4 regions of the Stutzerimonas sp. 21-1 genome follow, and region 2 is predicted to be linked to each of the others. Evidence: predicted binding sites of a transcription regulator. Region 2 holds the regulator's gene; each other region holds the start of a gene.
What was found. The regulator FliA, encoded in region 2, starts transcription of late flagellar genes. The targets are predictions, from matches to a motif close to CTAAAGTTTNNNNNNNNNNNGCCGNTAA.
Positions count from the first base shown of each region.

Region 1: AC0ZJQ_RS09585 (methyl-accepting chemotaxis protein) is a predicted target of FliA. The motif match lies at 6,355-6,382, and genes of this name have one in related genera.
Region 3: AC0ZJQ_RS09205 (methyl-accepting chemotaxis protein) is a predicted target of FliA. The motif match lies at 4,250-4,277, and genes of this name have one in related genera.
Region 4: flgM (flagellar biosynthesis anti-sigma factor FlgM) is a predicted target of FliA. The motif match lies at 5,072-5,099, and genes of this name have one in related genera.

Region 1 is NZ_CM150500.1:1,964,338-1,972,345, forward strand. Features, by position in the region: gene AC0ZJQ_RS09570 (helicase C-terminal domain-containing protein) at 1-1,305, opposite strand, end outside; gene AC0ZJQ_RS09575 (VRR-NUC domain-containing protein) at 1,302-2,945, opposite strand; gene hemN (oxygen-independent coproporphyrinogen III oxidase) at 3,078-4,466, opposite strand; gene AC0ZJQ_RS09585 (methyl-accepting chemotaxis protein) at 4,658-6,280, opposite strand; gene galU (UTP--glucose-1-phosphate uridylyltransferase GalU) at 6,839-7,678, shown strand; gene AC0ZJQ_RS09595 (VOC family protein) at 7,733-8,008, opposite strand, start outside.
Region 2 is NZ_CM150500.1:2,693,282-2,701,289, reverse strand. Features, by position in the region: gene flhB (flagellar biosynthesis protein FlhB) at 1-776, shown strand, start outside; gene sodC (superoxide dismutase [Cu-Zn] SodC) at 825-1,346, opposite strand; gene flhA (flagellar biosynthesis protein FlhA) at 1,584-3,704, shown strand; gene flhF (flagellar biosynthesis protein FlhF) at 3,720-4,994, shown strand; gene fleN (flagellar synthesis regulator FleN) at 5,085-5,909, shown strand; gene fliA (RNA polymerase sigma factor FliA) at 5,906-6,652, shown strand; gene AC0ZJQ_RS13040 (chemotaxis response regulator CheY) at 6,726-7,100, shown strand; gene AC0ZJQ_RS13035 (protein phosphatase CheZ) at 7,124-7,918, shown strand; gene AC0ZJQ_RS13030 (chemotaxis protein CheA) at 7,931-8,008, shown strand, end outside.
Region 3 is NZ_CM150500.1:1,883,874-1,891,881, forward strand. Features, by position in the region: gene ccoO (cytochrome-c oxidase, cbb3-type subunit II) at 1-368, opposite strand, end outside; gene ccoN (cytochrome-c oxidase, cbb3-type subunit I) at 381-1,805, opposite strand; gene AC0ZJQ_RS09200 (alpha/beta family hydrolase) at 1,868-2,599, shown strand; gene AC0ZJQ_RS09205 (methyl-accepting chemotaxis protein) at 2,596-4,164, opposite strand; gene acnA (aconitate hydratase AcnA) at 4,506-7,181, opposite strand; gene tusA (sulfurtransferase TusA) at 7,388-7,639, shown strand; gene AC0ZJQ_RS09220 (TRAP transporter substrate-binding protein) at 7,689-8,008, opposite strand, start outside.
Region 4 is NZ_CM150500.1:2,845,138-2,853,145, forward strand. Features, by position in the region: gene AC0ZJQ_RS13755 (flagellar hook protein FlgE) at 1-597, opposite strand, end outside; gene flgD (flagellar hook assembly protein FlgD) at 628-1,311, opposite strand; gene flgC (flagellar basal body rod protein FlgC) at 1,324-1,767, opposite strand; gene flgB (flagellar basal body rod protein FlgB) at 1,779-2,183, opposite strand; gene cheR (protein-glutamate O-methyltransferase CheR) at 2,376-3,200, opposite strand; gene AC0ZJQ_RS13780 (chemotaxis protein CheV) at 3,237-4,169, opposite strand; gene flgA (flagellar basal body P-ring formation chaperone FlgA) at 4,252-5,016, shown strand; gene flgM (flagellar biosynthesis anti-sigma factor FlgM) at 5,136-5,465, shown strand; gene AC0ZJQ_RS13795 (flagellar protein FlgN) at 5,496-5,966, shown strand; gene AC0ZJQ_RS13800 (flagellar brake protein) at 6,030-6,779, shown strand; tRNA gene AC0ZJQ_RS13805 (tRNA-Arg) at 6,872-6,948, opposite strand; gene AC0ZJQ_RS13810 (hypothetical protein) at 7,171-7,377, shown strand; gene AC0ZJQ_RS13815 (PA3371 family protein) at 7,416-7,601, shown strand; gene AC0ZJQ_RS13820 (Arc family DNA-binding protein) at 7,823-8,008, shown strand, end outside.

The sequences.
Region 1 (8,008 bases), 730 kb from region 2:
GATCAGCGTCTGCGGCAGTTCCGCCAGCACGCGGTACTCGCTGGGCTGGTCGCGGTGCAGCTCGTTCCAGCAGCGCTGGATGCGGCTGAGCGACTTGTGCAGTTGTGCGGGAGCTTTGGCGCGCAAGCCTTTGAAATCTCGCTGATCCAGCTCGGCGCTGTACATGCTCCGAGCGCGCTCGAGGAGGTTGTGTGCTTCGTCCACCAGCACACAGACGCGCCACTGATTGGTCAGCGTCAGCCCGTGGAGCAGGGCGCTGACGTCGAAGTAGTAGTTGTAATCGCCGATCACCACATCGGCCCAGCGCGCCATTTCCTGACTGAGGTAGTAAGGGCAGATATCGTGGGACAGGGCCACCTCGCGCAGCGTCGCCTGATCCAGTTGCGGGTGCGCCAGCGCGGCCTGGCGCGCCGCTGGCAGCCGGTCATAGAAACCGCGTGCCAGCGGACAGGACTCGCCGTGGCAGGCCTTGTCCGGGTGCTCGCAGGCCTTGTCACGGGCGATCAGTTCCAGCACGCGCACCTGGTTCGCGCCAGTGCGCTGCAACGTCTGCAGTGCGTCCAGCGCCAGGCGTCGCCCCGAGGTCTTGGCGGCGAGGAAGAACAGTTTGTCCAGCTGCTGACCCGGCATCGCCTTGAGCAGCGGGAACAGCGTGCCCAGCGTCTTGCCGATACCGGTCGGGGCCTGCGCCATCAACACGGTGCCGGTGCAGGCGGCCTTGTATGTCGCTTCGGCTAGCTGACGCTGGCCGTGGCGGAATTCGCCATAGGGAAATTTCAGCGCGTGCAGCGCCAGATCACGCTGCACGCGATGGGCCAGCTCCTGCTCGGCCCAGGCGAGGAAGCGCGTGCACTGCGCCTCGAAGAACTGGCGCAGCTCGTCGGCGCTGTGGCGTTCGAGCAGCAGCGTTTCGTTCTGGCTGAGCACGTCGAAATACACCAGCGCCAGCTCGATTTCCGTCAGTCCTCGCGTCTGGCAGAGCAGCCAGCCGTAGACCTTGGCTTGCGCCCAATGCAGCAGGCGATGGTTGGCCGGCTGGCGGGAGAGGTCGCCGCGGAAGGTCTTGATCTCCTCCAGGCGGTTGCGCTGCGGATCGTAGCCATCGGCCCGACCGCGCACGGTGAGTGCACCGAACGTCCCTTCCAGGGCAACTTCGCGCTCGTAGCCCGCGCCCCGGCGCGCGGTGACCTGAGCGTGGCCGGCAATGCCCTCCAGCGCGGTGGGCGAGGGCGTGAAGCGCAGGTCCAGATCGCCCTGCTTGGCGGTGAACTCGCAGAGCGCCCGCACGGCAATCCGATAGCTCACGCTGCGCTTTCCGCCCACTGCACGTAGCACACGCTGACCGGCAGACCGTGCTCATCGGCGAAGGCCAGCCAGCGCAGCTGGTTGTCCTGCAGGCGGTCGCCGGGGCCTTTCACCTCGATCATCCGGTAGCGACGTTCCACCGGCCAGAACTGGATCAGGTCCGGCAGGCCGCTGCGATTGCTGCCGATGTCGGCGAGCATGCGCTGGAAGATCAGCTTGAGGTGCACTGCCGGCAGGCAGTCCAGCGCCTGCTGCAGCAGCGCCTCGTCGAGCATGCCCCAGCTGACGAAGGCGTTGTGGATGCCGTATTTCGCATTGAAGGTGCGTCGGATGCACTCGCGATAGTCGTCGCCATCCAGGAGAGCGAGGCAGCCGGCGAACAGCTCGACGCGACGCTGATGGAAATCAGGCCGGTTGAGGTCCGCCGGTGCCCAGTGGAATGGATGGAAGAACGCGCCCGGTAGCGGTGCGAACAGCGCGTCCCAGCACAGCAGGCCGAACAGCGAACCGAGCAGGGTGTTTTCCACGTAGTGCACGGGCGCGTCGGTCGTGCTCAGGTGGGCACGCACGACCTCTTCCACGCGGACGGCACTCGTCGGGGGCGGCAGCAGCAAGTCGATGCGCCCCGCCGTCGCCGAATGCCGGCGCGCTGCCGGCTGCAAACCGAGACTGCGCTGCAGGCGCGGCAGGATTCGCGTCAGTTGCTGGCCTTCGTGCTCGGATTCCGGTGCGGCGGCGGCTTGCAATGCCAGCGTCAGCGCGGCCTCCGGCTGCCCGCAGCGTTCGAGCACGCGAATGGCCCGCTCGCGCGCCCCGGGATAGCTATTGCCAGCATGCACGCGCAGCGCGTGCCCGAACTCGCCCTGGCGTTCGAGCTGCTGACCGATGCGCAGCAATAACTTGCCACGCCGACTTTCCAGCCAGGGGTTGGCGAAGGCCTGCCCGGGAACATCGGCGAGCAGCTCCGGAAGCGGCTCGCCGGCATCGAAGCGTTCGCGGCAGTGCTGCAAGTGCAGGTAGGCATCCACCTCCGCGCGACTGGCGAAGGCCCGTGAGGCGGGAGAGAAGGGCACCTGTTCGTAGCGATGGATGCCGAGATCGGCCAGGACGAATTCCGACCAGTCCTGATGGGCGTTGCCGAAGAACATCAACCGCAGGCGTTCGCTGAATGCGCTGATGCGCAAGGCAAATATCCGGTCATCCAGCGCTGGGTGCCATTGGTGCAGCGTCTGCGCGCTGGCGTGGCTGGCGCGCAGACAGTCCAGCAGCTCGGTTTTGCGCAGCCCGGCGGCGGCCGAATCGAAGGCCTGCAACAGTTCATCCTTCTTCAGCAATGCAAACAGCTGCTCCAGAGCCAGCACCGGCGCCGGGTCGATCCAGCCGCGCGCAACCAGCGGCTCGCTCGCCTGCAACGCGCAGCCGATCTCGGCGTAGCGCAGCTTGCTCGCGCGAAACAGCTCGCCCTTGCGCATCACCATGCGCACCAGCAGTGCACGCGAAGGCCGGGGCAATTGAGGGAAAGCGTCGAGAAAGGCGCGTTCGTCCTCGTCCAGCAGGTCGCCATGGTGCTGACCGACCCAGGCAAGCACGCGCTCGAAGTTATCGAGGTAGTAGAAGGGATTTTCCAGAGGCTGGCGCATCGCACGTCTGCTCACACAGGGCGGAGGCGCCCGGCTTAAGACTGGCTATTTATCCAGTTATGACGTGTTTTGGCAACGCCGGGACGATCGGCGGAAAGACGAAGCGGGCAAGCGCCCGCTTCGTGGAGGGGCTCAGACGGTGCGGGAGAAGCGCCCGCGCTGCTCGCCGCCGAGGTAGGCGTCGAAGGCCATGGCAACGTTGCGCATCATCAGCTGCCCTTGCGGCAGCAGGATCAGCGCGTCGTCACGCAGCTCCACCAGCCCATCGGCAACATGCTCGGCCAGCTGTGCCAGCGAATCGGCGAAGTACTCGCGGAAGTTGATGCCGTGCTTGCGCTCGATCGCCGCGTAATCGATGCGACCGTGACACATCAGCGAGATGATCACGTCGCGACGCAGGCGGTCGTCGGCACTGAGCTGGTAGCCGCGCTGCACCGGCAGGATGCCCTCGTTCAGGCGCGCGTAGTACTGAGACAGCTCCTTGACGTTCTGGCTGTAGCTGTCGCCGACCTTGCCGATCGAGGAGATGCCGAGACCAATCAGGTCGCAATCGGCATGGGTCGAGTAGCCCTGAAAGTTGCGCTGCAGCGTGCCGTTGGCGCGGGCGAGGGTCAGCTCGTCATCCGGCAGCGAGAAGTGGTCCATGCCGATGTAGACGTAGCCGGCAGCGGTGAGGCGCTGGATGGTCAGCTCCAGCAGCTCCAGCTTGCGCTCGGGCGGCGGCATGTCTTCCGGGCGGATCAGCTTCTGCGCGCGTACCAGATCCGGCAGGTGCGCGTAGCTGTAGGCAGCGATGCGGTCCGGGCGGATGTCGATGATCTTGTTCAGCGTGGTGTTGAAACTCTCCACGGTCTGCAGCGGCAGGCCGTAGATCAGATCGACGCTGACCGACTTGAACTGTGCGTCGCGTGCGGCTTGCACCAGCTCGCGGGTCTGCTCCTCGGTCTGGATGCGGTTGACCGCGGCCTGCACGTTGGCATCGAAGTCCTGCACACCGAAGCTCAGGCGGTTGAAGCCCAGTTTGCGCAGCGTGTGGATCTGCTCCGGGGTGACGGTGCGCGGGTCGACTTCCAACGAAAACTCGTGATCGTCGCTATCGTCCATGTTGAACGCCTGGTGCAGCGTCGCCATCAGATCGGCCAGTTGCTCGCTGGTGAAATAGGTCGGCGTGCCGCCACCCAGGTGCAGCTGGGTCAGCTTGCGCGAGCGGTCGAACAGCGCGGCCTGCATGGCGATCTCGCGCTTGAGGTATTCGAGGTACTCGACGGCGCGCTCGGTCTTGTGGGTGATGATCTTGTTGCAGGCGCAGTAGTAGCAGAGGCTTTTACAGAACGGGATGTGGATGTACACCGACAGCGACTTGGGCGTCGGCGCCTCGTTGCTGGCGCGCGCGGCGTTGCGGTAGTCGTCGGCGGCGAAGGCTTGGTGGAACTGCGGCGCGGTGGGATACGAGGTGTAGCGCGGACCCGGGCGGTCATATTTCTCGACCAGGGCGCGGTTGAAGCTCGGCGTTTGGTCCATGTTCGGTTTCACCTTGCGGGTTGAAAGAGGGGAAGGCCGCGGCATACGCCGGTCCGGCCGAGAGGCTGGCGCGGATTATCGCCGATTCGCGCACGCGAGCCGACTGTTTCCGATCAAGAAGTACGGCGGCGAACGCCGGGTGGGCTCCCGCTGCAGTAACGGCGCGGGGCAGGGCGCCCCGCGCTCGGCGTTCAGAGCTTGAACTGGCCGACCAGACGGTTCAGCTCGGCGGCCAGACGCACCAGTTCCTCGCTGATCTGCGAGGTCTGGGTGGCATCAGCCGAAGTGGTGTCGGCGATCCGGCTGATGTTGGTGATGTTGCGGTTGATTTCCTCGGCGACGGCGCTCTGCTGCTCGGCGGCGGTGGCGATCTGGGTATTCATCTCGTTGATCGTGCCGACTTCGTCGGCGATGGCACCGAGGCTCTGCGCCGCGCGGGCCACGCAATCGGAACCCGAGCGGGCGCGCGACTGGGCGGCGATCATCGCCTGCACGGCATTGCCCACGCCCTGTTGCAGCTGCTCGATCATGCTCTGGATTTCTTCGGTGGACTTCTGCGTGCGCGAGGCGAGGGTGCGCACTTCGTCGGCGACCACGGCGAAGCCGCGGCCCTGCTCGCCGGCCCGCGCAGCCTCGATGGCCGCGTTCAGGGCCAGCAGGTTGGTCTGCTCGGCGATGCCGTTGATGACCCCTACCACCGTGTCGATGCTGGCGCTGTCCGCTTCCAGCTGGCGGACGACGACGGCCGCTTTTTCGATGTCCTGGATGAGGCTGTCGATGCCGTCCAGCGCTTCACCGGCCACATGCACGCCGGACTTGGACTCGCGGTCGGCGTCGTTGGAGGCGGTGGCGGTCTGGTTGGCGTTGCGCGCGACTTCCTGCACGGTGGCGCTCATTTCATTCATCGCCGAGGCGACCATGTCGGTCTCGCTGCGCTGCTCCATGACCGCGCCGAGAGTTTTCTCCGCGACATGGGATACCCGGTCGGAGACGTCGCCCAGCTGGCGCGTCACGCCGGCCACGGCTTCGAGGCTGTGGCGGAATTTCTCGATCATGCGGTTGAACGCATTGCCCATGGCGCCGATCTCGTCCTGCGCGCCGATCGACACGCTGCGGCTCAGGTCTTCGTCGCGGGTCATCGCTTCCATCGTGTGGCGCATGGCATGGATGCGGCTGATGATCACGCGGCGCACGGTGTAGATCATCACGCCGACGCCGGCGAGCAGCAGGAGCAGCTGGATGCCGCCGAGCAGCCAGATGTTGCGCTCGACCTCGGCATCCAGCGCCTTGAGGTCATAACTGATGCGCACGGCGCCCATCACGGTGTTCTCGGCCACCTGGTGACAGGTCAGGCAGTTGGTGCCGCGATAATCGGCATGCGCCAGGATCGGGTTGATCACGGTCAGCACCCGGCGACCGTCCTGCTTGGTGACCTCCATGATCGCCTTGCCGGCCAGGGCACTGCGGTCCAGCGCATCGGCCGGCGCCTGATGGTCGAAACCGGCGCCGAAGGTCTTGATGACCGCATCGCCCCGCACGATGCGCGCGTCGATCACGCCGGGGCGGGCGAGGATTTTCTGCCGCAGCACATCGCGCTGGGCCATCGTCCCAGTCAGCATCATGGTGTTGATGCTGTCGAAATAGGAGTCGGCGGCATCCTTGGTCTGCTGTTCGACCACGTGCAGGACCAGGTTCTTCTCGGCGCTGGCCGCGATGTAGAGCGAGGCGGACATGATCAGCAGCAGCACCAGCAGCAGCGCCAGGTTGATCTTGGTCTGTACGGACAGTTGTCGAGGAGCGGGGGAGTTGGTCATGTTCGTCCTTAGATCTACTGCTGCGCGCACATGCCGGGCAGCGGCAAGGCGGGCGCCAAATGACTGCAGACTCGCTATCGGCCTAATAGCCGCGTTCTTTAAAGGGAAAAGGCAGGCTGCACGCCGGGCAATAACGATAGTGGCAATATGATATTTGCGATACGTACAGTTGGCGTCATCCAAACGGCAAACTTCAGTGAAATCATCGCGTTCGCTGATCTGGATCAGCTAAGTGCCGATTCCGCAGCGGGCCGCTTGCGACGCGGCCTGAGGGCACCGTTCGAGGCAGGATTTTTTGTTTCACGAGACCGCTGTAGAGCATTTACAGACGGGCCAATAGCCATTAGCGTGGCGCCCGCTGAACGGGACTGTTTGTTGGCTTGCTCGTAGTCCCGGCGGTTGCAAGGTCGGCGCACTCCCGGATTTGCCGCAGGCCGGCGAACCCCCTGTGATTTGCATGGTCGTAGCCTCTGCGTCGGGCTTCCGGCGAACCCCGCGAGGGCAGCTGCTATCTATCAAGGCAGTGCATCAACTGGAACCTTTATTTCAAGGACTCACATGATCAAGAAATGCCTTTTTCCCGCTGCCGGCTATGGCACGCGTTTTCTACCTGCAACCAAAGCCATGCCCAAGGAAATGCTGCCGGTGGTGAACAAGCCCCTGATCCAATACGGGGTCGAAGAGGCACTGGCCGCGGGCCTGACCGAAATCGCGATGGTGACCGGACGCGGCAAGCGCTCGCTGGAAGACCACTTCGATATCAGCTATGAGCTCGAGCACCAGATTCGCAACACCGACAAGGAGAAGTATCTGGTCGGTATCCGCCGCCTGATCGACGAGTGCACGTTCTCCTATACCCGCCAGATCGAAATGAAAGGCCTCGGCCACGCCATCCTCAGCGGCCGCCCGCTGATCGGTGACGAGCCGTTCGCCGTGGTGCTGGCAGACGACCTGTGCATCAACCTCGGCGGCGATCCGGTCCTGGCGCAGATGGTCAAGCTGTACAACCAGTTCCGTTGCTCGATCGTGGCGATCCAGGAAGTGCCGCCGGAAGAAACCAGCAAGTACGGTGTGATCGCCGGCGAAATGATCCGCGACGACATCTTCCGCGTCAGCCACATGGTCGAGAAGCCCAAGCCCGAAGATGCGCCATCCAACTTGGCGATCATCGGCCGCTACATCCTGACACCGGACATCTTCGAGCTGATCGAGCAGACCGAGCCGGGCAAGGGCGGCGAGATCCAGATCACCGACGCGCTGATGAAGCAGGCGCAGGACGGCTGCGTGCTGGCCTACAAGTTCAAGGGCCAGCGTTTCGACTGCGGTAGCGCCGAGGGTTATATCGCGGCGACCAACTTCTGCTACGAACACTTCTACCTGACCGGCAAGGCGTACTGATCACAGAACGCAGTGCTGGATGAAATGGGCCACCCTCGGGTGGCCCATTTCGTTTCAGGGGGCCGGCAGTTCCTGCGCGCCGGGGCCGAGCGGCTGGCCGTAGCTGAATTCCACATAGTTGCCCGCAGGATCGCGCAGGCCGCAGTAATAGCCGACCGGATAGGGTTCGTCGCGCGGCTCCCAGATCAGACAACCGGCCGCACGCGCCTCGTCGGCAATCGCATCGACTGCGGCGCGGCTGTCCAGGGCAAAGCCGAAATGGCTGTAGTCGTCGCTGGCCAATACGCGGTCGTGCCCACCCGGCATGATCACGAAGATGAACTCGCGTTC
Region 2 (8,008 bases):
CAATGGCGCCCAACTTCGGCCGGATGAATCCTGCTGCCGGGCTCAAGCGCATGTTCTCGACCAAGGCGCTGGTGGAGCTGCTCAAGGCCCTCGGTAAGTTCTTGGTGGTGCTGCTGGCGGCGTTGATGGTGCTGTCCTCCTACGAGGACGATCTGCTCTCCATCGCCAAGCAGCCGCTGGACCTGGCGATCATGCACAGCGCCGAGGTAGTCGGCTGGTGCGCGCTGTGGATGGCCTGCGGGCTGATCCTGATCGCCGCGGTGGATGTGCCGTTCCAGCTCTGGGACAACAAGCAGAAGCTGATGATGACCAAGCAGGAGGTCAAGGACGAGTACAAGGACTCCGAGGGCAAGCCGGAGGTCAAGTCGCGCATCCGTCAGCTGCAGCGCGAGGCGGCGCAGCGGCGCATGATGCAGGCCGTGCCCGAAGCCGATGTGGTGATTACCAACCCGACGCACTTTGCCGTGGCGCTGAAATACGACGGCGACAAGGGTGGCGCGCCTCGGCTGGTGGCCAAGGGCGGCGACTTCGTGGCGCTGAAGATTCGCGAGATCGCCCAGGAGCACAACGTGACGGTGCTTGAATCGCCGGCGCTGGCGCGAGCGGTGTACTACTCGACCGAACTGGAGCAGGAAATTCCTGCCGGCCTCTACCTGGCCGTGGCGCAGGTGCTGGCTTACGTCTATCAGTTGCGCCAGTACCGCGCCGGCAAGGGCCGTCGACCCGATCCGCTGAACGACCTGCCGATTCCGCCAGATCTGCGGCGCGACGAATAGCTTCGGGCTGCAAGCGTGTCGCTTGCAGCCCGAAGCCCGTCGCTGCCGTTACTCGATGACGCCGCAGGCCACCCGGGCACCGCCACCGCCGAGCGGCTGCGGATGGTCGGCATGGTTGTCGCCGCCCTGATGCACCATCAGCGCCAGGCCCTTGATGTCGCCCAGGCTCTTCAGGCGTGGGGCCAGCACCGGCTGGCTGGCCTTGCCATCCTTGTCGACATAGAGCGCGGGCAGGTCGCCCAGGTGGCCGTCGCCCCAGGGTTCGCCGTGCTTGCCGCTGTTCTTCGGATCCCAGTGGCCGCCGGCAGCGCCCGCCGGCGTGACCTTGCCGTCGATCTCGGCGCTCTCGCAATTGCCCTTGGCGTGCACGTGGAAGCCGTGAATGCCGGGCTCCAGCCCCGACAATTCGGGGCGCAGGAGCAGGCCGTATTCGCTGCTCTCGATCTTCACGCTGCCGACGGCGGCGCCGATGCCCTGGGCGCTGACGGCCTTGAGCGGAACGCTGAGCGTCTCCGCCTGGACAGTCAGCGCGGTGCAGCCGGCCAATGCGGCGATGATCCACTGTTTCATCGATTGTCTCCTTGCAGGTTGGGCCGGGCGGAGCGGTTCCGCCGGTCGAAGGTCTGACTGCGCGACACCGGTCGGGTTCGCCCGCAGGCGGCGAGACGTCCCGTAGCGCCTGCTTCAGTTGAGTTCAACTGGCCCGCGTCCGCCAGTCCGCCGCTGCGCCGCCAAGTTGGACCCCTTCTTGCTATAGCCCACGGCAGGGCGCATCGGGCGTCAAAAAACTTTCTGCTGGGGGCCACGTTGGATCGCACGCAACTCATCAACATGCGCAACAACCTGACGAGTGTCGGCCGCGGCAACCTCGGGGTGCCGCTGCTGTTGCTGGTGATGCTGGGCATGATGATGCTGCCCGTGCCGCCGTTCCTGCTCGACGTGCTGTTCACCTTCAACATCGCACTGTCGATCGTCGTGCTGCTGGTCAGTGTCTACGCGCTGCGGCCGCTGGATTTCGCGGTGTTCCCGACCATCCTGCTGGTGGCGACCTTGCTGCGTCTGGCGTTGAACGTCGCATCCACCCGGGTGGTGCTGATTCACGGCCACGAAGGCGGCGCGTCGGCCGGTCACGTGATCGAAGCCTTCGGCAACGTGGTGATCGGCGGCAACTACGTGGTCGGTATCGTGGTGTTCGCGATCCTGATGATCATCAACTTCGTGGTGGTCACCAAGGGCGCCGGGCGGATTTCCGAGGTGAGCGCGCGCTTCACCCTCGACGCGATGCCCGGCAAGCAGATGGCGATCGATGCCGACCTCAACGCGGGGCTGATCGATCAGTCCGAGGCGAAAAAGCGCCGGGTCGAGGTGGCTTCCGAAGCGGACTTCTACGGCTCGATGGACGGTGCCAGCAAGTTCGTGCGCGGCGACGCCATCGCCGGTCTGCTGATCCTCTTCATCAACCTGCTCGGCGGCATGGGCATCGGCATGGCGCAGCACGGCCTGAGCTTCGCCGAAGCCGGCAAGGTCTACGCGCTGCTGACCATCGGTGACGGTCTGGTGGCGCAGATCCCCTCGCTGCTGCTGTCCACCGCGGCGGCGATCATGGTGACGCGGGTCACCAGCTCCGAGGACATGGGCCAGCAGGTCAACCGGCAGATGTTCGCCTCGCCCAAGGCGCTGGCGGTATCGGCCGCGATCATGATCGCGATGGGCCTGGTGCCGGGCATGCCGCACCTGTCATTCCTCGGCCTCGGTGCGCTCGCCGCCGGTGGCGCCTACTGGATCTGGTACCGGCAGAAGCGCGTCAAGCAGCAGGCCGAGCAGGAAGTGCAGAAGCAGCAGGAGCTGCTGCCAGCGCAGCGCGCGGCGGAAACCAAGGAGCTGGGCTGGGATGATGTCACGCCGGTGGACATGGTCGGTCTGGAGGTCGGCTACCGGCTGATTCCGCTGGTCGATCGCAACCAGGGCGGCCAGCTGCTGGCGCGGATCAAGGGCGTGCGCAAAAAGCTGTCGCAGGACCTGGGCTTCCTCATGCCGTCGGTGCATATCCGCGACAACCTCGATCTGCTCCCCAATGCCTATCGCCTGACGCTGATGGGCGTCAGCCTGGCCGAGGCGGAGGTCTACCCGGACCGCGAGCTGGCGATCAACCCGGGCCAGGTGTTCGGGCCGCTCAACGGCATCGCGGCCAAGGACCCGGCGTTCGGGCTGGATGCGGTGTGGATCGAGGGTAGCCAGCGCGACCAGGCGCAGTCGCTCGGCTATACCGTGGTGGATGCCAGTACCGTGGTTGCCACCCACCTCAATCAGGTGTTGTACAAGCACGCGCATGAACTGCTTGGCCATGAGGAGGTCCAGCAGTTGCTGCAATTGCTCGCGCGCAGCTCGCCCAAGCTGGCCGAGGAGCTGGTGCCGGGCATGCTGTCGCTGTCCACGCTGCTCAAGGTGTTGCAGGCGCTGCTGCAGGAGCAGGTACCGGTGCGTGACATCCGCACCATCGCCGAAGCCATCGCCAATGTCGCCACTAAGAGTCAAGATCCCGCCGCGATGGTGGCGGCAGTGCGCGTCGCGCTTTCTCGCGCAATCGTGCAGAACGTTGTGGGACTAGAGCCGGAGCTGCCTGTGATCACGCTGGAACCGCGATTGGAACAGATCTTGCTCAATAGCCTGCAGAAGGCCGGACAGGGTGCCGAAGATGGCATCCTGCTGGAGCCGGGAATGGCAGAGAAGTTGCAACGGTCGCTGGTAGAAGCGGCGCAGCGCCAGGAAATGCTCGGTAAGCCGGCGATCCTCCTGGTGGCCGGACCGGTTCGCGCGATGTTGTCCCGCTTCGCCCGGCTGGCCGTACAGAACATGCATGTACTGGCCTACCAGGAAATTCCGGACAACAAGCAGGTCACCATCGTTGCGACGGTGGGTCAGAATTAATCGAGGGTGCAGGCCATGCAGGTCAAACGTTTCTTCGCCGCCGATATGCGCATCGCCATGAAGATGGTGCGTGATGAGCTGGGCGCCGATGCCGTGATCATCGGCAATCGCCGGGTCGCCGGCGGTGTCGAGCTGACTGCCGTGCTCGATTACCCGATGCAGGCCGCGCCGGAAGCGAACAAGCCCAACCCCGTGCTGGAAGCCGAGCTGCGCAAGACGCAGGCGCGCATCGCCTCGGCACATGCCGAACTGAGCGCGCCGAGCCGCGTGAAGGCGGGCCAGGACCGTCAACTGCTTGACGAGCAGCCGGCCGCCGCGCCGCAGCCCGCTGCCAGTGCGCCGGTCGATACGCGTGCCTTCGAGAGCATGTGCACCGAACTGCAAGGTCTGCGTGAGCTGATCGAAGTGCAGCTCGGCTCCATCGCCTGGGGCCAGGAGCAGAGCCGGCGGCCGCAGCAGGCCGGGCTCTGGCGCCGCCTGCAGCGTCTCGGCCTGCCGGCAGAGCTGTCGCGCAGCCTGCTGGAAAAGGTCGCCACCATCGCTGATCAACGTCAGGCCTGGCGCATGTTGCTGGCGCACTTGGCGCAGGCGATCAAGGTCACCAAGCACGAACCGCTGGAAGAGGGCGGGGTAATCGCCTTGGTGGGACCGGCCGGTGTCGGCAAGACCACCACGCTGGCCAAGCTGGCGGCCCGTTACGTATTGAAGTACGGCGCGCAGAACATCGCGCTGGCGAGCATGGATAACTACCGCATCGGCGCGCAGGAGCAGCTGAAGACGCTCGGTCGTATTCTCGATGTGCCGGTGGTGCAGATCGACCCGTCGCAGCCGCTGGGCAAGACGCTGGCGCCGCTGGCGCGCAAGCGCGTGATCCTGATAGACACGGCCGGTCTGCCGGCGAGCGATCCGACACTGCGCATGCAGCTGGAAGCGCTGTCCGATCGTGGCGTGAAATCGAAGAACTACCTGGTGCTGGCCGCCACCAGCCAGAGCCAGGTGCTCAAGGCGGCGTGGCACAACTATCGTCGCTGCGGCCTGGCCGGTTGCATCCTGACCAAGCTCGACGAGGCCGGCTCGCTCGGCGACGTGCTCGGACTAACGATCAGCCAGCACCTGCCGATAGCCTACCTCGCCGACGGGCCGCGTATTCCCGATGACCTGCACCTGCCGCGCAGTCATCAGCTGGTCAGTCGGGCGGTGAGCCTGCAATCTGGCGAGGAGCCGAGCGAGGAAACGATGGCCGATATGTTCGCCGGCCTGTACAACGAATCATCGCGGCGAGCGGGCTGAAGCGGCAGTGCGTTACTCGGATAAACCTGATGCATTCGAGCTGAATGCATCGCCGGCCTTGCAGGCCGAGCAACATATAGGCGTTTGAACATGGGTATGCATCCCGTACAGGTGATTGCGGTGACCGGCGGCAAGGGTGGCGTCGGCAAGACCAACGTGTCGGTCAATCTGGCACTGGCGCTGGCCGAACTCGGGCGGCGGGTGGTGTTGCTCGACGCCGACCTCGGGCTGGCCAATGTCGACGTGCTGCTGGGGCTGACCACCAAGCGCACGCTTGCCGACGTGATCGCCGGTGAATGCGACCTGCGCGACGTGCTCATCCAGGGGCCGGGCGGCATTCGCATCGTGCCGGCTGCATCCGGCACGCAGAGCATGGTGCAGCTGTCCTCGCTGCAGCACGCCGGCCTGATTCAGGCGTTCAGCGAGATCGAGGATCTCGACGTACTGATCATCGACACCGCCGCCGGTATCGGCGAGGCGGTGGTCAGCTTCGTGCGCGCCGCACATGAGGTATTGCTGGTGGTTACCGACGAGCCGACCTCGATCACCGATGCCTATGCGCTGATCAAGCTGCTCAACCGCGACTACGGCATCAACCGCTTTCGCGTGCTGGCCAACATGGCGCACGCCCCGCAGGAAGGGCGCAACCTGTTCGCCAAGCTGACCAAGGTCACCGAGCGCTTCCTCGACGTCGCGCTGCAGTACGTCGGTGCGATTCCCTACGACGAAGCCGTGCGCAAGGCCGTACAGAAGCAGCGTGCAGTCTACGAGGCCTATCCGCGGTCGAAATGCGCATTGGCTTTCAAGGCCATCGCGCAGAAGGTCGACACCTGGCCGCTGCCGGCCACGCCGCGCGGGCATCTTGAATTCTTCGTCGAGCGCCTGATCAGGCCGGCGAACGACACTCACGAATGACGGCTGCTGGATTCGCTATGTATTACAGCAAGGCTCAGGCGAAGGATGCCCAGCATCGTTTGATCGACCAGTATGCGCCGCTGGTCAAGCGCATTGCCTACCACCTGCTCGCACGCCTGCCGGCCAGCGTCCAGGTCGACGACCTGATCCAGGCCGGGATGATCGGCCTGCTGGAGGCAGCGAAGAAGTACGACGCCGGCAAGGGCGCCAGCTTCGAAACCTACGCCGGTATCCGCATCCGCGGCACCATGCTCGACGAGGTGCGCAAGGGTGACTGGGCGCCACGCTCGGTGCATCGCAACTCGCGCATGGTCAGCGAGGCGATTCGCGCCATCGAAGCGAAAACCGGACGTGACGCTAAAGATCACGAGGTTGCGGCCGAACTTAAGCTCAGCCTCGATGAGTACTACGGCATTCTCGGCGATACCCTGGGCAGCCGCCTGTTCAGCTTCGACGACCTGTTGCAGGACGGCGAACATGGCGAGTTGCACGACGATGCCGCCAGCACTCATTCCGAGCCGTTTCGCGATCTTGAGGACGAGCGTTTCCAGCAGGCGCTGGCTGATGCCATCACCAACCTGCCCGAACGCGAAAAGCTGGTGCTGTCGCTGTACTACGACGAAGAGTTGAATTTGAAGGAAATCGGTCAGGTGCTCGGGGTCAGCGAGTCGCGGGTCAGTCAGCTGCATAGCCAGTGCGCCGCCCGTCTGCGTGCCCGCCTCGGCGAATGGCGGGCGAGCTGACTGGTACCCTCACTGCGAGACGTGCTCGGTTGCCGAGATTTTGGGATTTACGGAGGTCGACTTGGACAAGAACATGAAAATCCTCATCGTCGATGACTTCTCGACGATGAGACGAATCATCAAGAACCTCCTGCGAGACCTGGGGTTCACCAATACCGCCGAGGCCGACGACGGCACCACTGCGTTGCCGATGCTCAAGAGCGGCAGCTTCGATTTCCTCGTCACCGACTGGAACATGCCGGGCATGAGCGGCATCGACCTGCTGCGCCACGTACGTGCGGACGAGCGCCTCAAGCACCTGCCGGTGCTGATGGTGACGGCCGAAGCCAAGCGCGATCAGATCATCGAAGCGGCTCAGGCCGGCGTTAACGGTTACGTCGTCAAGCCTTTCACTGCCCAGGTGCTCAAGGAGAAGATCGAAAAGATCTTCGAGCGCGTCAACGGCTGAAGCAGTAACGCCGCGAGGGCACTATGACGCAAGCAGACCAACGCCTGGCGGAGTTCGAAGCGACTCTGCAGGCCAATGCACCGCAGCTGATTGAAAGCCTGCAGCAGGGCCGCTTCGATGAGGCGGCGCAAATGTTCAACGAGCTCAACCAGGCCCGTAATCAGGGACTCTATCAAGAGGTTGGCAAGCTCACCCGCGAACTGCACAACGCGATCGTCAAGCTCGAGATGGACACCTGCGCCACAGGCGGGGATCCGTCGCCGATCACCGATGCGACCGACCGGCTTTCCTACGTGGTGGCGATGACCGAGAAGGCCGCCAACCGCACCATGGATCTGGTCGAGGAGTCGGCGCCGCTGGTGAACTACGTCAGCTACGAAGCCCAGAGCCTGACCGCCGACTGGCAGCGCTTCATGCGCCGCGAGATGAACGCCGAGCAGTTCCGCGAGTTGGTCCGGCGCATCGACCAGTACCTGCAGCGCTCGATGAACGATGGCAGTCAGCTGTCGCAGAACCTCAGCGAAATCATGCTGGCACAGGACTTCCAGGACCTGACCGGGCAGGTGATCAAGCGCGTCACGCGGCTCATCACCGAGCTGGAAAGCAATCTGGTCAACTTGGTGGCAATGGCCGGGCAGGTCGATCGCGTGGCCGGCATCCAGCACGACCGCGACGCGATGCGTGCCGAGCAGGAAAAGAAAAAACAAGAGAAAGAGCCTTCCAACGGTGAAGGTCCGCAGATGCATGCCGATATACGTGAGGACGTCGTATCTGGACAGGACGACGTGGACGATCTGCTTTCGAGCCTGGGCTTTTAGGGGAATTGCAATATGAGCTTCGACGCCGATGAAGAAATCCTCCAGGATTTCCTGGTAGAGGCCGGCGAGATTCTCGAACTGTTGTCAGAG
Region 3 (8,008 bases), 810 kb from region 2:
GCACGGTGCCAGTCGTCGGAGTAGCGGCCGCCGACGCGAGCCAGGTCCGGACCGGTGCGCTTGGAGCCCCACAGGAACGGATGGTCGTAGACGCTTTCACCCGCAACGGAGTAGTGGCCGTAGCGCTCGGTCTCGGCGCGGAACGGACGGATCATCTGCGAGTGGCAGCCGACACAACCTTCCTTGATGTAGATGTCACGACCTTCCAGCTGCAGCGCGGTGTAAGGCTTCATGCCCTCGACCGGCTCGTTGACCGCATCCTGGAAGAACAGCGGAACGATCTGAGTCAGACCACCGATGCTCACGGCCAGGATCATGAACAGGGTCAGCAGACCGACGTTCTTCTCGAGTTTTTCGTGCGATTTCATTCCCTAGGCTCCTCAGGCGATCTGCGCGGCAGCGTCGTACTCGGCCGGCTTGGCAGCCTGCACGGTGCGCCAGGTGTTGTAGGCCATCACCAGCATGCCGGTGAAGAAGATCGCACCACCGATCATGCGGACTACGAAGCCGGGGTGACTGGCTTCCAGTGCCTCGACGAAGGAGTAGGTGAGCGTGCCGTCTTCGTTGATCGCGCGCCACATCAGGCCCTGGGCGATGCCGTTGACCCACATCGAGGCGATGTAGAGCACGGTGCCGATGGTAGCCAGCCAGAAGTGGCTGTTGATCAGGCCGATGCTGTGCATCTGCTCGCGACCGAAGACCTTCGGAATCAGGTGGTACAGCGCACCGATCGACACCATGGCGACCCAGCCGAGGGCGCCGGCGTGTACGTGGCCGATGGTCCAGTCGGTGTAGTGGGAGAGGGCGTTGACGGTTTTGATCGCCATCATCGGACCTTCGAAGGTCGACATGCCGTAGAACGCCAGCGATACCACCAGGAAGCGCAGGATCGGGTCGCTACGCAGTTTGTGCCAGGCACCCGACAGGGTCATCATGCCGTTGATCATGCCGCCCCAGCTCGGTGCGAGCAGGATCAGCGACATCACCATACCCAGGCTCTGCGCCCAGTCCGGCAGCGCGGTGTAGTGCAGGTGGTGCGGGCCGGCCCAGATGTAGACGGTGATCAGTGCCCAGAAGTGCACGATCGACAGGCGATAGGAATACACCGGACGCTCGGCCTGCTTCGGCACAAAGTAGTACATGATCCCGAGGAAGCCGGCGGTGAGGAAGAAGCCCACGGCGTTGTGGCCGTACCACCACTGCACCATCGCGTCGGTCGCACCGGCGTACAGCGAGTAGGACTTCATCGCGCTGACCGGGATTTCCAGGTTGTTGACGATGTGCAGAATCGCCACGGTCAGGATGAAGGCACCGAAGAACCAGTTACCGACATAGATGTGCTTGACCTTGCGCGTGGCCAGGGTGCCGAAGAACACGATCGCGTAGGCAACCCAGACGATGGTGATCAGCAGGTCGATCGGCCATTCCAGCTCGGCGTATTCCTTGGAGCTGGTGAAGCCCAGCGGCAGGGAGATTGCGGCGAGCAGGATGACCAGTTGCCAGCCCCAGAAGGTGAACGCTGCCAGTTTCGGCGCGAACAGGGTGGTCTGACAGGTGCGCTGGACCGAATAGTAGGAAGTTGCGAACAGAGCACAGCCGCCGAAGGCGAAGATCACCGCGTTGGTGTGCAAAGGACGCAGACGACCGAAGCTGGTCCACGGTAGGTCAAGGTTCAGGAATGGCCAGGCCAATTGCGCTGCGATGAAAACGCCGAGCCCCATCCCGACGATTCCCCACACCACCGTCATGATGGCAAATTGGCGGACCACCTTGTAATGGTAGGCGGTACTGGTTGCTGTGTTCATGTATGGGCTTCCATCCACGGGTAATGAGCAGTTTTTTCTTTCCTAGGAAAGCGGGGGCAAGGATGGGGAAAGGGCAATTTGCCGGTATTGACGCTGGTCAATACACGCAGGCCGCGCAGGGGCATTCCGGGCTCTGGACGCGGCCGTCCGACGAAGCGTTCGCAACGTTGATTCTGGCGCACGGTGCCGGTGCGCCGATGGACAGTCCGTTCATGCAGCAGATGGCTGAACGCCTTGCGGCGCGCGGGGTTGCGGTATATCGCTTCGAATTCGCCTACATGGCCGAACGACGCACGACGGGGCGCAAGCGCCCACCCGAGCGGCAGCCGCAGTTGCTGCAGCAATGGCGGGAACAGCATGCGCTGGTGCGACAGCAGGCCACAGGGCCGTTGGCTATCGGAGGCAAGTCGATGGGCGGGCGGATGGCCAGTTTGCTGGCCGATGAACTGGGCGCCGACGCGCTGGTGTGCCTGGGTTATCCGTTCCACCCTGCGGGCAGGCCGGAAAAGCCGCGCGTCGAACATCTGGCCGAGCTGCGCACGCCTGCGCTCATTCTCCAGGGCGAGCGCGATGCACTGGGCAATCGCGCCACGGTCGAAGGCTATCGGCTTTCGCCGATGATCCAGCTGCACTGGTTGAGCGCCGCCGACCACGATCTCAAGCCCCTGAAAAGCTCCGGGCTGAGTCATGCGCAGCACCTGGATAGCGCAGCGCAGGCGATCGCCACCTTTCTATCCGTCGTCGCGCAGCATCCGGCCGACCACCAGAACGCTTTGCGCGCGGAGGAACCCTAGCGGTTGAAGCGCTCGACCAGCGAGTACTGGCCTTCGGCGGTCGAACTCAATTCCTCGCTGAGCAGAGCCGTGTCGCGCGCATCCCCCGACGTCTGGTCGGCCAGCCTGGCAATAGTGCTGACGTTCTGGCTGATCTCGTCGGCCACGGCACTCTGCTGCTCGGTCGCCGAGGCGATTTGCGTGGTCATGTCGATGATGTTGTTCATCGCCTCGCTGATGCCGCTGAGTGCCTGATCGGCCTGGGCAACCTGCTCGACGCCCCGGGTGGCCTGGATGCGACCTTCCTCGGTGGTCTCGACCGCATGGCGGGCCTGCTGCTGCAGTTTCTCGATCAGCTGATGGATCTCGCCGGTGGCGTCGGCCGTGCGTCGCGCCAGTTGCCGGACCTCATCGGCGACCACAGCGAAACCGCGCCCGCTCTCGCCAGCCCGGGCCGCCTCGATGGCGGCGTTGAGCGCGAGCAGGTTGGTCTGATCGGTGATGCTCTTGATCACATCGACCACGGTGCCGATCTCGTTGCTGTCGAGCGCGAGGCGGTCAACCGCCTCGCCGGTGCGTGCCACCGACGCGGATAATTGCTGGATCGCCGCGCGGGTTTCGGCGGCGACGTCCCGACCTTGCACGGTGAGCTGGCTGGCATGCCGGGTGGCTTCGGCTGCGAGGGCGACATTGGCGGCGACTTCCTGGGTGGTCGCCGCCATCTGGTTGATCGCGGTAGCGACCTGTTCGGTTTCCTGATGCTGTTGCGCCAGGCCATTCGAACAGCTGTGTGCCAGCGAATCAGCCTTCTTCGCTTGCTCCTGCAACTGTACCGCGCTGTCCTGCAGGCGGGTCAGGCACGTCCTGAGGTGCGCCTGCTGGCTCAATATCGCCATCTCCAGCTGCGCTTCGACGCCGCGGCTGTCGGTATACATCTGGGCGATCAGCGGGTCGCTGGTGGACTGCGCGGCCAGACGCAACAGGCGCATCAGGCCACGCTGCTGCCAGTGCAGACCAGCCAGGCCGAGCGGTATCGAAAGAAGTGCTGCCAGCGCGAAGCCGAGCGAATGATCGAGCCAGGCGCCGATCATGAAACCGATCTGGCTGACCAGAATGAACGGCAGCCATTTGGTCGCAACCGACAGCCAGTGATCGCGCCGCGGCACGCCGCTCTTGCCGGCATTGATGCGCGCATAGAGCGCTTCGGCGCGCTGAATCTGTTCACGACTCGGTTTGGTGCGCACCGATTCGTAACCGATAACGCTGCGCTGGCTGTCCAGAACGGGCGTTACATAAGCGTCGACCCAGTAATGATCGCCGTTCTTGCGGCGATTCTTGACGATGCCCATCCACGGCTTGCCCTGCTGCAGGGTGGCCCACATGTGGGCGAATACGGCTGGCGGCACGTCGGGGTGACGAATCAGGTTATGCGGCGCGCGAATCAGCTCCTCACGCACAAAACCGCTGACCTCGGCGAAGATATCGTTGCAATAGGTGATCCGGCCTTTGAGGTCGGTCGTGGAAACCAGACGCTGCTGGTCCGGAAAGGCGTATTCACGCTGGGTGACAGGCTGGTTGTTACGCATTGGGTCTCACGTCGGCAGAAATCAAAGAAAACGCTCGCCTGACTTTTTGATTTATATGAGTTTTTCGCTTTCAGGCTGTGTCAGGGGATCGGCGGGGGGCGCGGGTTCTTGAGCAAAAAATACGCAAACCCTCCGAGAGGGTCATATTCCTGCAATCCTCGGATGATTAACTTGGCCTCACGTCGGGGCTCACCGGTGCGGGTGGGATCATCGCGACGGATTCAAGGATGTGGATCGGGCCGTATGGAAACGGCCGAATATCGGCACGGCAGCCAGCAGGGAAACAGTCACGGACGGCGGGGCGCCGAGGTGAAGGATCACCTCGGCGTTTTTTTGTAGCCTCAGCTGCCGATCAGCTGGCGCAGCACGTAGTGCAGGATGCCGCCCGCCTTGAAGTACTCCACTTCATTGAGCGTATCGATGCGGCACAGAACCTGGAAGTTGCCGTGCGAGCCATCGCTGCGCACAACTTCCACGGTCAGCAGCTGGTGCGGTCGGATGTCGGCACCCAGGCCGCGAATCGACAGCCGTTCGGTACCGTTCAGACCCAGCGACTGGCGTGTCTGCTCGCCAACGAATTGCAGCGCCAGCACACCCATGCCGATCAGGTTCGAGCGGTGAATGCGCTCGAAACTCTCGGCAATGACCGCCTTCACTCCCAACAGATTGGTGCCCTTGGCGGCCCAGTCACGGCTGGAGCCGGTGCCGTACTCCTTGCCGGCAATCACCACCAGAGGTACGCCCTCGGCCTGATAGCGCATGGACGCATCGTAGATCGACAGGCGTTCTCCGCTGGGCTGGTGCAGCGTGTTGCCGCCTTCCTCGCCACCGAGCATCTCGTTCTTGATGCGGATGTTGGCGAAGGTGCCGCGCATCATCACCTCATGATTGCCACGCCGCGAACCGTAGGAGTTGAAATCCTCCGGCTGCACACCGAGCGACTGCAGGTAAAGGCCTGCCGGCGAGCTGGCCTTGATGTTGCCGGCCGGGGAGATGTGGTCGGTGGTGATCGAGTCGCCGAACACGGCGAGCACCCGCGCGTGCTCGATGTCCGCAGGCGGGGCTGGTGGATGGCCGATGTCCGTAAAGAACGGCGGGTTCTGCACATAGCTGGAGTCGGCATTCCACTGATAGGTATCGCCGGCGCTGACGGCAATCTTCTGCCAGTGTTCGTCGCCGGTGGATACGTCGGCGTAGCGGCTGCGGAACATCTCGCCGTCGATGCAGCCGACCGCTGCGGCGATCTCTGCGCTGCTCGGCCAGATGTCCCTCAGGTACACCGGCTGATTCTGCGCGTCGTAGCCCAGCGGGTCCCGTTCCATGTCGATGCGCGTGGTGCCGGCCAGGGCAAACGCCACCACCAGCGGCGGCGAAGCCAGCCAGTTGGCCTTGACCAGCGGGTGCACGCGGCCTTCGAAGTTGCGGTTGCCGGAAAGCACCGACGAGACGATTAGGTCATTGTCGGCAATGGTCTGACCGATTGCGTCCGGCAGCGGCCCGGAGTTGCCGATGCAGGTGGTGCAGCCGTAGCCCACCAGATTGAAACCGAGCTGATCCAGATAGGCTGTCAGCCCGGCGCGCTCCAGATAATCGGTCACCACCTTCGAGCCCGGCGCCAGCGATGACTTCACCCAGGGCTGGCGCTTGAGGCCGCGCTCGACGGCCTTCTTCGCCAGCAGTCCGGCGGCCATGAGCACGCTCGGGTTGGAGGTGTTGGTGCAGGAGGTGATGGCCGCGATCACCACGGCACCGTGCTTCAACAGGAAGTTCTCGCCGGCGACGGCGAACGGGGTATCGGTCTGCGGCTTGCGGCCGCTGGTTTCCAGCAACAGGTCGAAGCTGGCGCCGATATCGCCGAGTGCGACACGATCCTGCGGGCGCTTGGGACCGGCCACGGAGGGACGTACCTGGCTCAGTTCCAGCTCCAGCGTGGCGGTGAACAGCGGATCGGGTGAGTCGTGCTCGCGCCACATGCCCTGCGCCTTGGCGTAGGCCTCGACCAGCGCGATGCGTTCTTCGCTGCGGCCAGTCAGGCGCAGATAGTCGAGAGTGATCCGGTCGACCGGGAAGAAGCCGCAGGTCGCGCCGTATTCGGGTGCCATGTTGCCAATGGTCGCCCGGTCGGCCAGCGGCAGGTGATCCAGACCCGGACCGTAGAATTCGACGAACTTCCCGACCACGCCGTGCTTACGCAGCATCTGCGTCACGGTCAGCACCAGATCGGTGGCGGTGACGCCCTCATTGAGTCGGCCGGTCAGGCGGAATCCAATGACCTCCGGGATCAGCATCGACACCGGCTGGCCGAGCATCGCCGCTTCCGCCTCGATACCACCGACGCCCCAGCCGAGCACGCCTAGGCCGTTGATCATGGTGGTGTGCGAGTCGGTGCCGACCAGCGTGTCTGGATAGGCGTAGGTATCGCCATCCTCGTCGCGGGTCCAAACCACCTGGCCCAGGTATTCCAGATTGACCTGATGGCAGATGCCGGTGCCCGGCGGCACCACGCGGAAATTGTCGAAGGCCTGCTGGCCCCAGCGCAGGAATTCGTAGCGTTCACCATTGCGCTGCATCTCGATCGCGACGTTCTGCGCAAAGGCCTGATCGTTGCCGAAACGGTCGACCATCACCGAGTGGTCGATCACCAGATCCACCGGCGACAGCGGATTGATCCGCTGCGGATCGCCACCGGCCCGGGCCACCGCGTCGCGCATGGCCGCCAGATCGACCACAGCGGGTACGCCGGTGAAGTCCTGCATCAGCACCCGCGCCGGGCGATACTGGATTTCCTGTTCGGAACTGCGTGTATTCAGCCACTGCGCCAGGGCCACGAAGTCCTCGCGACGTACCGTGACGCCATCCTCCCAGCGCAGGAGGTTTTCCAGCAGCACCTTGAGCGATACCGGCAGGCGATCGATCTCGCCCAGCGTCGCTGCGGCGGCCGGCAGGCTGAAATAGTGATAGGTCTTGCCCGCTGCCTCGAGGCTGCGACGGCATTGCAGGCTATCCAGGGAAGGCATTCAGGTCTCCTTAGTCCCGCCAGCATGGCGTTGAGGGCAGATTGTTGAAGCTAGACCCGCGCAACGGGTTTCGCCAATCACTGGACCTGCCGCGCCGAGCCGGGGTTCCCCCTGATGCATGAGGGCTTCGGCTGCGTGGTCGATCGGCCGAGGATGACCCGGCAGCGCGCTTGCGCCACAATGCCGGCCTGTTTCAGGAGTCCGTGATGAGCCAATCTGTTGAAATGACTGCCGATGCCGTCCTCGACGCCAGCGGTCTGAATTGCCCCGAGCCGGTGATGATGCTGCACAACAAGGTCCGCGATCTGGCTGGCGGTGCGGTGCTCAAGGTGATCGCCACCGATCCCTCGACCCAGCGCGATATTCCCAAGTTCTGCGTCTTTCTCGGCCATGAATTGGTCGATCAGCAACAGGACGCTGACATCTATCTGTACTGGATTCGCAAGAAGAGTGAGTGATGGCATAAAAAAACCAGGCCGAAGCCTGGTTTTTTTATGCGCGGCGATTTCAGTTGTGCTGTTTGCGGTTCACCGTCTGCGCCGCCTTGATGATGTCGGCGCCGATGTCCGACTCGAACTGCTGCCACACCGGACGCATGCGCTCGCGCCAGGCCAGCCGCTGCTCCGGCGTCAGGCTGATAATTTCCGTGGTGCCGGCCTGACGAATGCGCTCGCGGTCGGCCTGGTTCAGCTCTTCGGCTTCGCGGTTCACCGCGTAGCTCACTTCATCGAGAATCGCTTCCAGCTCGAAGCGGACCTTGTGCGGCATGCCCATCCAGAAGCGCGTGTTGCTGACCACCATGTAGTCCAGCACGCCGTGGTTGGTTT
Region 4 (8,008 bases), 150 kb from region 2:
AGCAGCCTGTCCGGCCGCGGTCAGCGAGTTGTTATAGGCCGCGTCATAGAACGGCTGCACTTCGGCATCGTACGCAGCCTGCCAGGTTGTCGGCGATTTCTGCGTCGAGTTCAGGTTGAACGCCGTGGTGATCTGGCTGGTCGCCTTCGGAGCCTGGTTGGTGGTCTGCACCTGCAGGTCGCCGACCACGCCGCTCTGCAGATTGCCGTTCGCATCGACCGGATAGCCCTGCAGCTTGTAGCCGAAGTTATCGACCAGGAAACCAGTGCGATCGGTGCCGAAGTAGCCCGCGCGGGTATAGCTCATGGCGCCGTTGTTACTGACCTGGAAGAAGCCGTTGCCGTTGATCGCCAGGTCCAGCGCGTTCTGTGTGTAGTTGATGTTGCCCTGGTTGAACTGCTGGGAAATGTTCGACATCAGCACCCCGCTGCCTTGCGGGTTCTTGCCAGTGCCCATGACGGACGCGGCGTACACATCGGAAAACTCCGCGCGCGACTGCTTGAAGCCGACCGTTCCGGCGTTGGCGATGTTGTTGCCGGTAACGTTGAGATCCTTGCTCGCGGCACGCAGGCCGCTAAGACCGATATTGAAGGACATTGAATCGCTCCTTTCGCCGAGTGCCGGCGGTTATTGTCCGATGACCTGGACCTGGGAAAGCCCGATGCTGCCGATACCGGCCAGGTTGAGCATCAGCTCCCCGCCGTTCTGCCCGAGCGTGACGCTGTCCACGTTGGCCGGAAGCAGGGTGTACAGCCCCTTGGTTTCGCCGTCGTAGGTAGCCTGCGCCTCGAACTTGTAGGTGCCGGGCGGCAAGGTTTTGCCGCTGGCATCCTTGCCGTCCCACATGAAGGAGACATTGCCGGCCTGCTGCTGCCCGAGGTTGACGCGACTGACCGAAGCGCCGGTGCTGTCGTAGATGTTGACGAATACGTTGCTGCTCGACGTTGGCAGTACCAGGCTGGCTTTGAAGGTTTCGCTGGTGTCGACCACCGCCTTGTCGGTCGGCACGATGACCTTGCGCCCTACCAGCGACGAGGCCTGCAACGCTTGCGACGACTGGTAGCCGGAGAGGATGGTCTCCATGCTGGAATTCAGTTTTTCGACGCCCTCGACGGTGCTGAACTGCGCCAGCTGGCCGATGAACTCGCCGTTCTCCTGCGGCTCCAGCGGATTCTGGTTGTTCATCTGCGCGACCAGCAGTTCGAGGAACTCGTTCTTGCCGAGCTCTTCGCCCTTGACCTCACGGTCCTTGCCGAACTGGTACTGATCCAGTATCGAGCCGGTACCGCCAACGCCGCTTGTTGTGCTCATCAAAAGGCTCCCTTACTGACCCAGTGTCAGCACTTTCTGCAGCATGGTCTTGGCCGTGTTCATCAGCTCGGCGTTGGTCTGGAACGCGCGGCTGGCGGAAATCATGTCGGCCATCTCCTCCACCACATTGACGTTCGGGTAGTAGACGTAGCCCTTGTCGTCGGCCGCCGGGTGATTGGGCTCGTAACGGGCCTGCAGCTCGCTCTGGTCCTCGACCACACCAAGCACCTGCACACCGACGCCGGCCTGGTCCTGATCGGCGAACAGTGACTCGTTCGGCGCGCCGCTGGCCTGCTGCAGCATGGTGGCGAACACTGGGTGGCGAGCCCGGTAGGTCTCATCGACGCTGGACGACACCGTCTCGGCGTTGGCGATATTGCTGGAGATAGTGTTGAGGCGCGTGCTTTGCGCACTCATGCCACTACCAGCGATGTTGAAGACATTACTCAGGGACATGGCTGGACTCCTTATTCGCCACGCAGGGCGCTCATTAGCCCGCGGAACTTACTGTTGAGCAACGTGAAGCTCGCCTGAAAATCGACGGCGTTCTGCGCGTAGTTGGATTGCTCGATCTGCAGATCGACGGTGTTCTGATCGAGCGAGGCATGCGCCGGCGTGCGAAAGCGCAACGAAGGATCGGCGATCTCCAGTCCTTCGGCGGCGATGTGCCGGGCGTCGGTGGTACGCGTGGCGAAGCTGCCCTCACCGCGTGCGGCCTGCGCCGCCAAAACGGCGCCGAAGTCTAGATCACGCGCCTTATAGTTGGGCGTATCGGCGTTGGCGATGTTGTTGGCCAGCACCTCGGCACGCTGCGCACGAAAACCAAGCGCCTTCTCGTGAATGCCGAGTGCCTTGTCGAAACTGATGCTCATGGATCTGGACCTCTGCCGGATACAAGTCTGCTGGCGCAAACTTGAGCAAAGCCCATGCCATCTATTCAACAGATTGATTTATAAGGACTTATTTCGAGCGACGCCAGTTTAGGCGTCAAAAGCGGCAAGGCTTTACCGCTGGGTTGCCGCGTACCGTCATGATGCATGACGGTTTTCTGCCGCCGCCAAAGGCTATCGCGCCTGATAAATGATGCCCGGGCTGCACTGAACCATCTGATACAGCTCAGGCAAGCCGTTGAGCGCCTCGGAAGCGCCGAGGAACAAGTAACCGCCGGGCTTGAGCGTCGCATGAATACGGCGAAGGATGTCTTTCTTCACGTCGGCGGAAAAGTAGATCAGTACGTTACGGCAGAACACGATGTCGAACTTGCCCAGCGCGGCATAGCTGTCGAGCAGGTTCTGTGTCCGGAACTCGACGCGTGCGCGAATAGGTGGTTTGACCACCCAACGCCCCGGCGCGGCAACATCGAAGTAGCGCTGCAGACGCTCGCTGGACAAGCCGCGGGCGATGGCCAGGCCGTCATACTCGGCCGCCTTGCTGGCCGCCAGCATGGTTCCGGACAATTCGGTGGCGACGATCTGCACACCCAGCCGCGGCTGGCTCGGGTTCGCCCGCTCGAACTCATCGATACTCATCGACAGCGAATAAGGCTCCTGCCCCGAGGAGCAGGCAGCCGACCAGATCCGCAGCCGCTGGCCCGCACCACTCTTGAGCAGCTCGGGCAGCACTCGGTTCTTGAGCACCTCAAAGGGATAGGTGTCGCGAAACCACAGGGTTTCGTTGGTCGTCATGGCATCGACGACCTGCTCGCGCAGGCCCGAGCGCGGCATGCTCTGAATCTTTCTGACCAACTCACCAAGCGAGCTGATGTGCTGTTGCTCCATCAGCTTGTTCAGTCGACTGGAGACCAGATACTGCTTGTTGCTGCCCAGCAGGATGCCGCACGTCTTTTCAAGAAATACCCGGAACTGCTCGAAATCCTGATCGCCTGACACTAATTGCTCCCGCCCTGGTAATGAGAGGTCATGGCCTCAGTTTCGGTCCGCACGTTTTATCCGCTCCGCCACGCGGGTGGCCAGATCGTCCGGCTGGAATTTGGCAAGAAAATCGTTCGCGCCAACCCGCTTGACCATGTTCTGGTTGAATACCCCCGATAGCGAGGTATGCAAAAGGATATGCATGTCCTGCATACGCGGGTCGTGACGCACCTCAGTAGTCAGGGTATAGCCATCCATTTCCGGCATTTCAATATCGGAAATCATCATCATGAACTCATCGGCCGGACGTCGCCCCTCATCGGCCATTGCCTTCAGATAGTTCAGCGCCTGACGCCCGTCATTGAGCGCTACCACCTCTACGCCCAGATTCTGCAGACAGCGGATGATCTGCTTTCGCGCGACGGAGGAGTCGTCGACGATCAGCACGCGACACGACCCGGCACGGGCCTGCACATCGGCATCGATGACAGCGGCCGAAACCGTTTCTGAAACCGGCGCGGCTTCGGCCAGAACCTTTTCCACGTCGATGATTTCGACCATCTGCCCGTCGAAATGCGTCACTGCCGTGAGGTAATGATCGCGTCCGGCCCCCTTGGGCGGCGGGAGGATTTCCTCCCAGTTCATGTTCACGATGCGCTCGACTGATCGCACCAAGAAACCAAGAGTCCGGTTGTTGTACTCGGTGATGATGGTAAAGCAGCTCTGCAGATCGTCGAGCGCGGGCTTGCCGATCGCCAACGCCAGATCGAGGATCGGCAACGTATTGCCACGGATATTGGCGACACCGCGGACGACAGCGGTCGAGCGCGGCATGACGGTCAGACGCGGGCACTGTAGAACTTCTTTCACCTTGAACACGTTGATGCCGTACAACTGCGCGCCATCGAGGCGGAACAACAGCAGCTCCAGACGGTTCTGCCCCACCAACTGGGTTCTCTGGTTAACCGAATCCAATACTCCGGCCATGCCGTCATCCTCTTGCGTTAGCAGCAGCGCTGCCTAAAGCCAAACGGGCTTGATGGGCACGCCCCTTGCTTCGGATCGAGCCATGAATGCTCAACCGACATTATTTCGACACGCCGCCAAAACGACGCGCAGCCGCCTCGCCATCTTTGCGTGTCTGGCCCTGCTCAGTGCCTCTGCTCTAGCGGAGCAGATGCCGACTCTGTCACATCCTGACCAGCTTATCGACGAGACTCGAAAGTTTCTTGAGCAGGCGACGACGGACTATCTGCGACGTAGCGACATCGCGGGCCGTCACGAAATCGAAGTGAATCGCCTGGACCCTCGCCTGCGCCTGGCCAGTTGCGACAAGCCACTCACCTTTAAGCTCGAGAGCCCTGCGCAACCGATCGGTCGCGTCACGGTTCGCGTCAGTTGCGAAGGCAGCTCGCCGTGGTCACTGTTCGTTCCTGGCCAGGTTCGCCTGTTTCGGGATGTCATCATCGCCGCACGCCCACTCAGGCGCGACAGCACCCTCAGCGCCACCGACGTATACCTGGCCGAACGGGATGTGTCGTTGCTCAACCAGGGCTATCTGACGTCGCTCGACCAGGTGTTGGGCAACAAGCTGACGCGCCCGGTTCAACTCGATCAGGCGCTCGCGCCTACCCTTCTGCAGCTCGCCGAGGTGGTACGCAAGGGCGATCAGGTAGTCATCACCGCGCGCAGCGGAGGCATCAACGTCCGCATGCCCGGTGAAGCGCTGTCCGACGGTGCACCCGGCACGCAGATCCGTGTAAAGAACCTGCGCTCGGGACGAGTCGTCAAAGCTCGGGTCGCTGGCCCCGGGCAGGTTGAGGTGGCCATGTAGCGGAGCTTCCCGCTGCATGTGCGAGACACGGCCATGACGATGGTGGATAAAAAAGCTAAAGTTCTTCCGGACGTTGCCGAAAACCGGGCAAGCGTCCTGATTCCTTCGAGGTTTGCATCATGGTCATCGACTTCAACCGGCCCAACAGCGCTCTCGGGTCGACCGCTACGCGTAGCGGCACCGTTCAAGGCAACGAACGCCCCACGGCGCAGCCGGCTAGCGGCGACACCGCACCAGTCAGCGGCAACACTACGGCTCCGGCTGGCGAATCCGTACAACTGAGCCCCGAAGCCCAGCGCCTGCAGCAGGCCATGGACAAGCTCAATGAACAGCCGACCGTAGATCAGGAGCGCGTGGCCAAACTGCGGCAAGCCATCGCCGACGGCAGCTATCAGGTCGACAGCCAGCGCGTCGCCTCCAAGCTGCTGGCGTTTGAAACCCAACGCTAAGGCGACTCAGCGCCCTTTTCCGAGCCAGACATGCAAGACGAAGCCCTGCTCCAGCAACTCAATGGCGATATCGACATCGCCCAGCAATTACTTGAGCTCGCCGAGCAGGAATTTCAGGCGCTAAGTGAACGTGATCTGGCGAAGCTGGAAGGCATACTCTCGCAGACGCAACCACTGCTTGCACTACTCGGACAGCATGGCGGCCTGCGCAGCCAGTGGCTGAGCGAACAAGGGCTGAGCTCGGATCGTGCCGGCCTGCAACAACTCGCCGCGAAGACCCCACTAGGCCCCCGCATTCTTGAGCAGGCCGATTCACTCGAGGCTGCCTTGAATGCCTGCCGCGCAGCCAACGAGCGTAACGGCCGACTGATTCGCGCCAATCGCGCAGCCGTCGGCAGCATGCTGGAGATTCTGCAAGGCAGTAACGCGACGCCGGACCTGTACGACAACCGGGGCGGCACGGCCAAGACCACTCAACAAAGGCCTCTCAGCCAGGCCTGATCCCCCCACACGGACGCGCGGGCATGACCGTTCGCGACGTAGCTGCGCTGAGAGACTTGGAACGTGGCAAATCCTTTCATTGAAGAAGCTGGCCCACAACCACCCAAGCTGCTGACCTCGCCCCTGGAAATTCATGCGAGCCTAAAACCGCTGCTCGATAACCGCAGCCCGGTGATGATTCGCTTCGACGAGCGCAACCAGCGCTACCAGAGCTTTCTGATCGAACTGGACCGCGAGAAAGGCTGGCTTGCGCTAGATGAACTGATCCCCAATGACGGCGAGCGCCTACTACTTCAGGGTGAAGCTTTTCACCTGGAAGCGTTCGACGAAGGCGTGAGAATAGCCTGGAGCAATTCCCAGCCGGTCCATCCGAGCGAGATGGATGGCGCACGCTGCTATTGGGTTCCGATCCCCACAGAGCTGACCTATCACCAGCGCCGCAACGCCTATCGCGCGCCGCTGCAAGGCGCGCCTATTGTCACCACGCTGGGCGGCAACAGGCTTCGCAACAGCCTAGAAGGCAAGCTTCTCGACATCTCCGCCACCGGCTGCAAGGTGAGTTTCAAAGGCGATGTACAAAGCCGGCTGCAGACCGGCCAGGTATACGAACAGCTCTCCGTACGCCTCCCGAGCGGCACGGTGCAGTCTGCTGCGGAACTTCGCCACGTCGCATACGACGAAAAACTCGACCTGACCTTCTGCGGATTGAGCTTCTACCGCATCAACGGTCTTACCCAGCGAAATGTCGAGCGCTTTGTCTATCAACTGCAGCGCGAAGCACGCCGTAATCAGTCGGAAGATGGGCTCGACTGAGCCGATATCCCGCCCAGCAGGACGCCAGCAGCGCTCCGGCACGAGAGTCTCGATCAAGGCAGGAAAGTAGCGAAGCAGCGCTACTTGAAGGCTGGCGTCCCAGGCGAGGTTCGAACTCACAACCTTCCCCTTAGGAGGGGGATGCTCTATCCAATTGAGCTACTGGGACGTGCGCGCGGCATGTTAGCGAGCCGAGCCGTTTTTGTCATGCCAGGTCGCCCATCAGCCTGCATGCAAAATGCAATTCCGATTTTTAGAATCATGCATTCTGCAATACGATACCTTCCACAACGTACGCTATCTTATTGATTCTAAAGTGATTTTTTTTAACAAATCATTGGCATGACGCGTGCTTCCTTTTGGAATAACCCATCAGCGAAGGATACGCATCATGTGGAAAATGATTTGCCTGCTCGGCACGACGCTCGCACTCAATGCAGCCATGACACACCCGCCGGCGGAACACAGCACCGATTTCAGAACAGCGAATGCAGCGCAGCCAGGCATGCCGGGCCTCGAAGCACCTGCCGCACGCGCTCTCAACATGAGCGGAGCCGGCCCAACGAGCCTCAGTCAACCACAGCGATGGATCTTCTGATCCGATTTAGCGACCGACTAAAACTAGAGGGAGCTGCAATGTCCAACTTCGCCATCTTCTGTCTACTTATTGGGGCGATCTTCGGCGCATTTCTGATCATCGAGCCACAAGTTGCCAAAGGCTGGTACATCGCCGCGCAGGCAGGACTGGTTATTTGCGGCCTGGCGTTTATAGGTGCCATGTTGATTGGGCGACGCATCAAGTTTGATCCCGTGCTGCGTTGACTGCGCCCGGCTCGCGATTGTCCGGGGTGCGGCCGATCACAATCAGCGCACACTAATAGCAAAATGCCTTTACCCGCTTCGCATAACCGCCGTACAATTGGCGCCACCAACCCGTCCCAAAAGTTTTTCTACGCAAACGGAACAGCGCGGGACGGCGGTTGTCAGACCAATGACCTTTCACGGCAATAAGCCACCACGCCAACCTGACTAACCGGTTTATTATGCGCCCTATGAAGCAGGCAGTTTATTCCAGCCGAACGGCTGACAAATTCGTGGTTCGACTGCCCGACGGCATGCGTGAGCGCATTGCCGACGTCGCGCGCAACCACCACCGCAGCATGAACTCCGAGATCATTGCGCGCCTGGAGCAGAGCCTCCTGCAGGAAGGCGCATTAGATGACGATCTG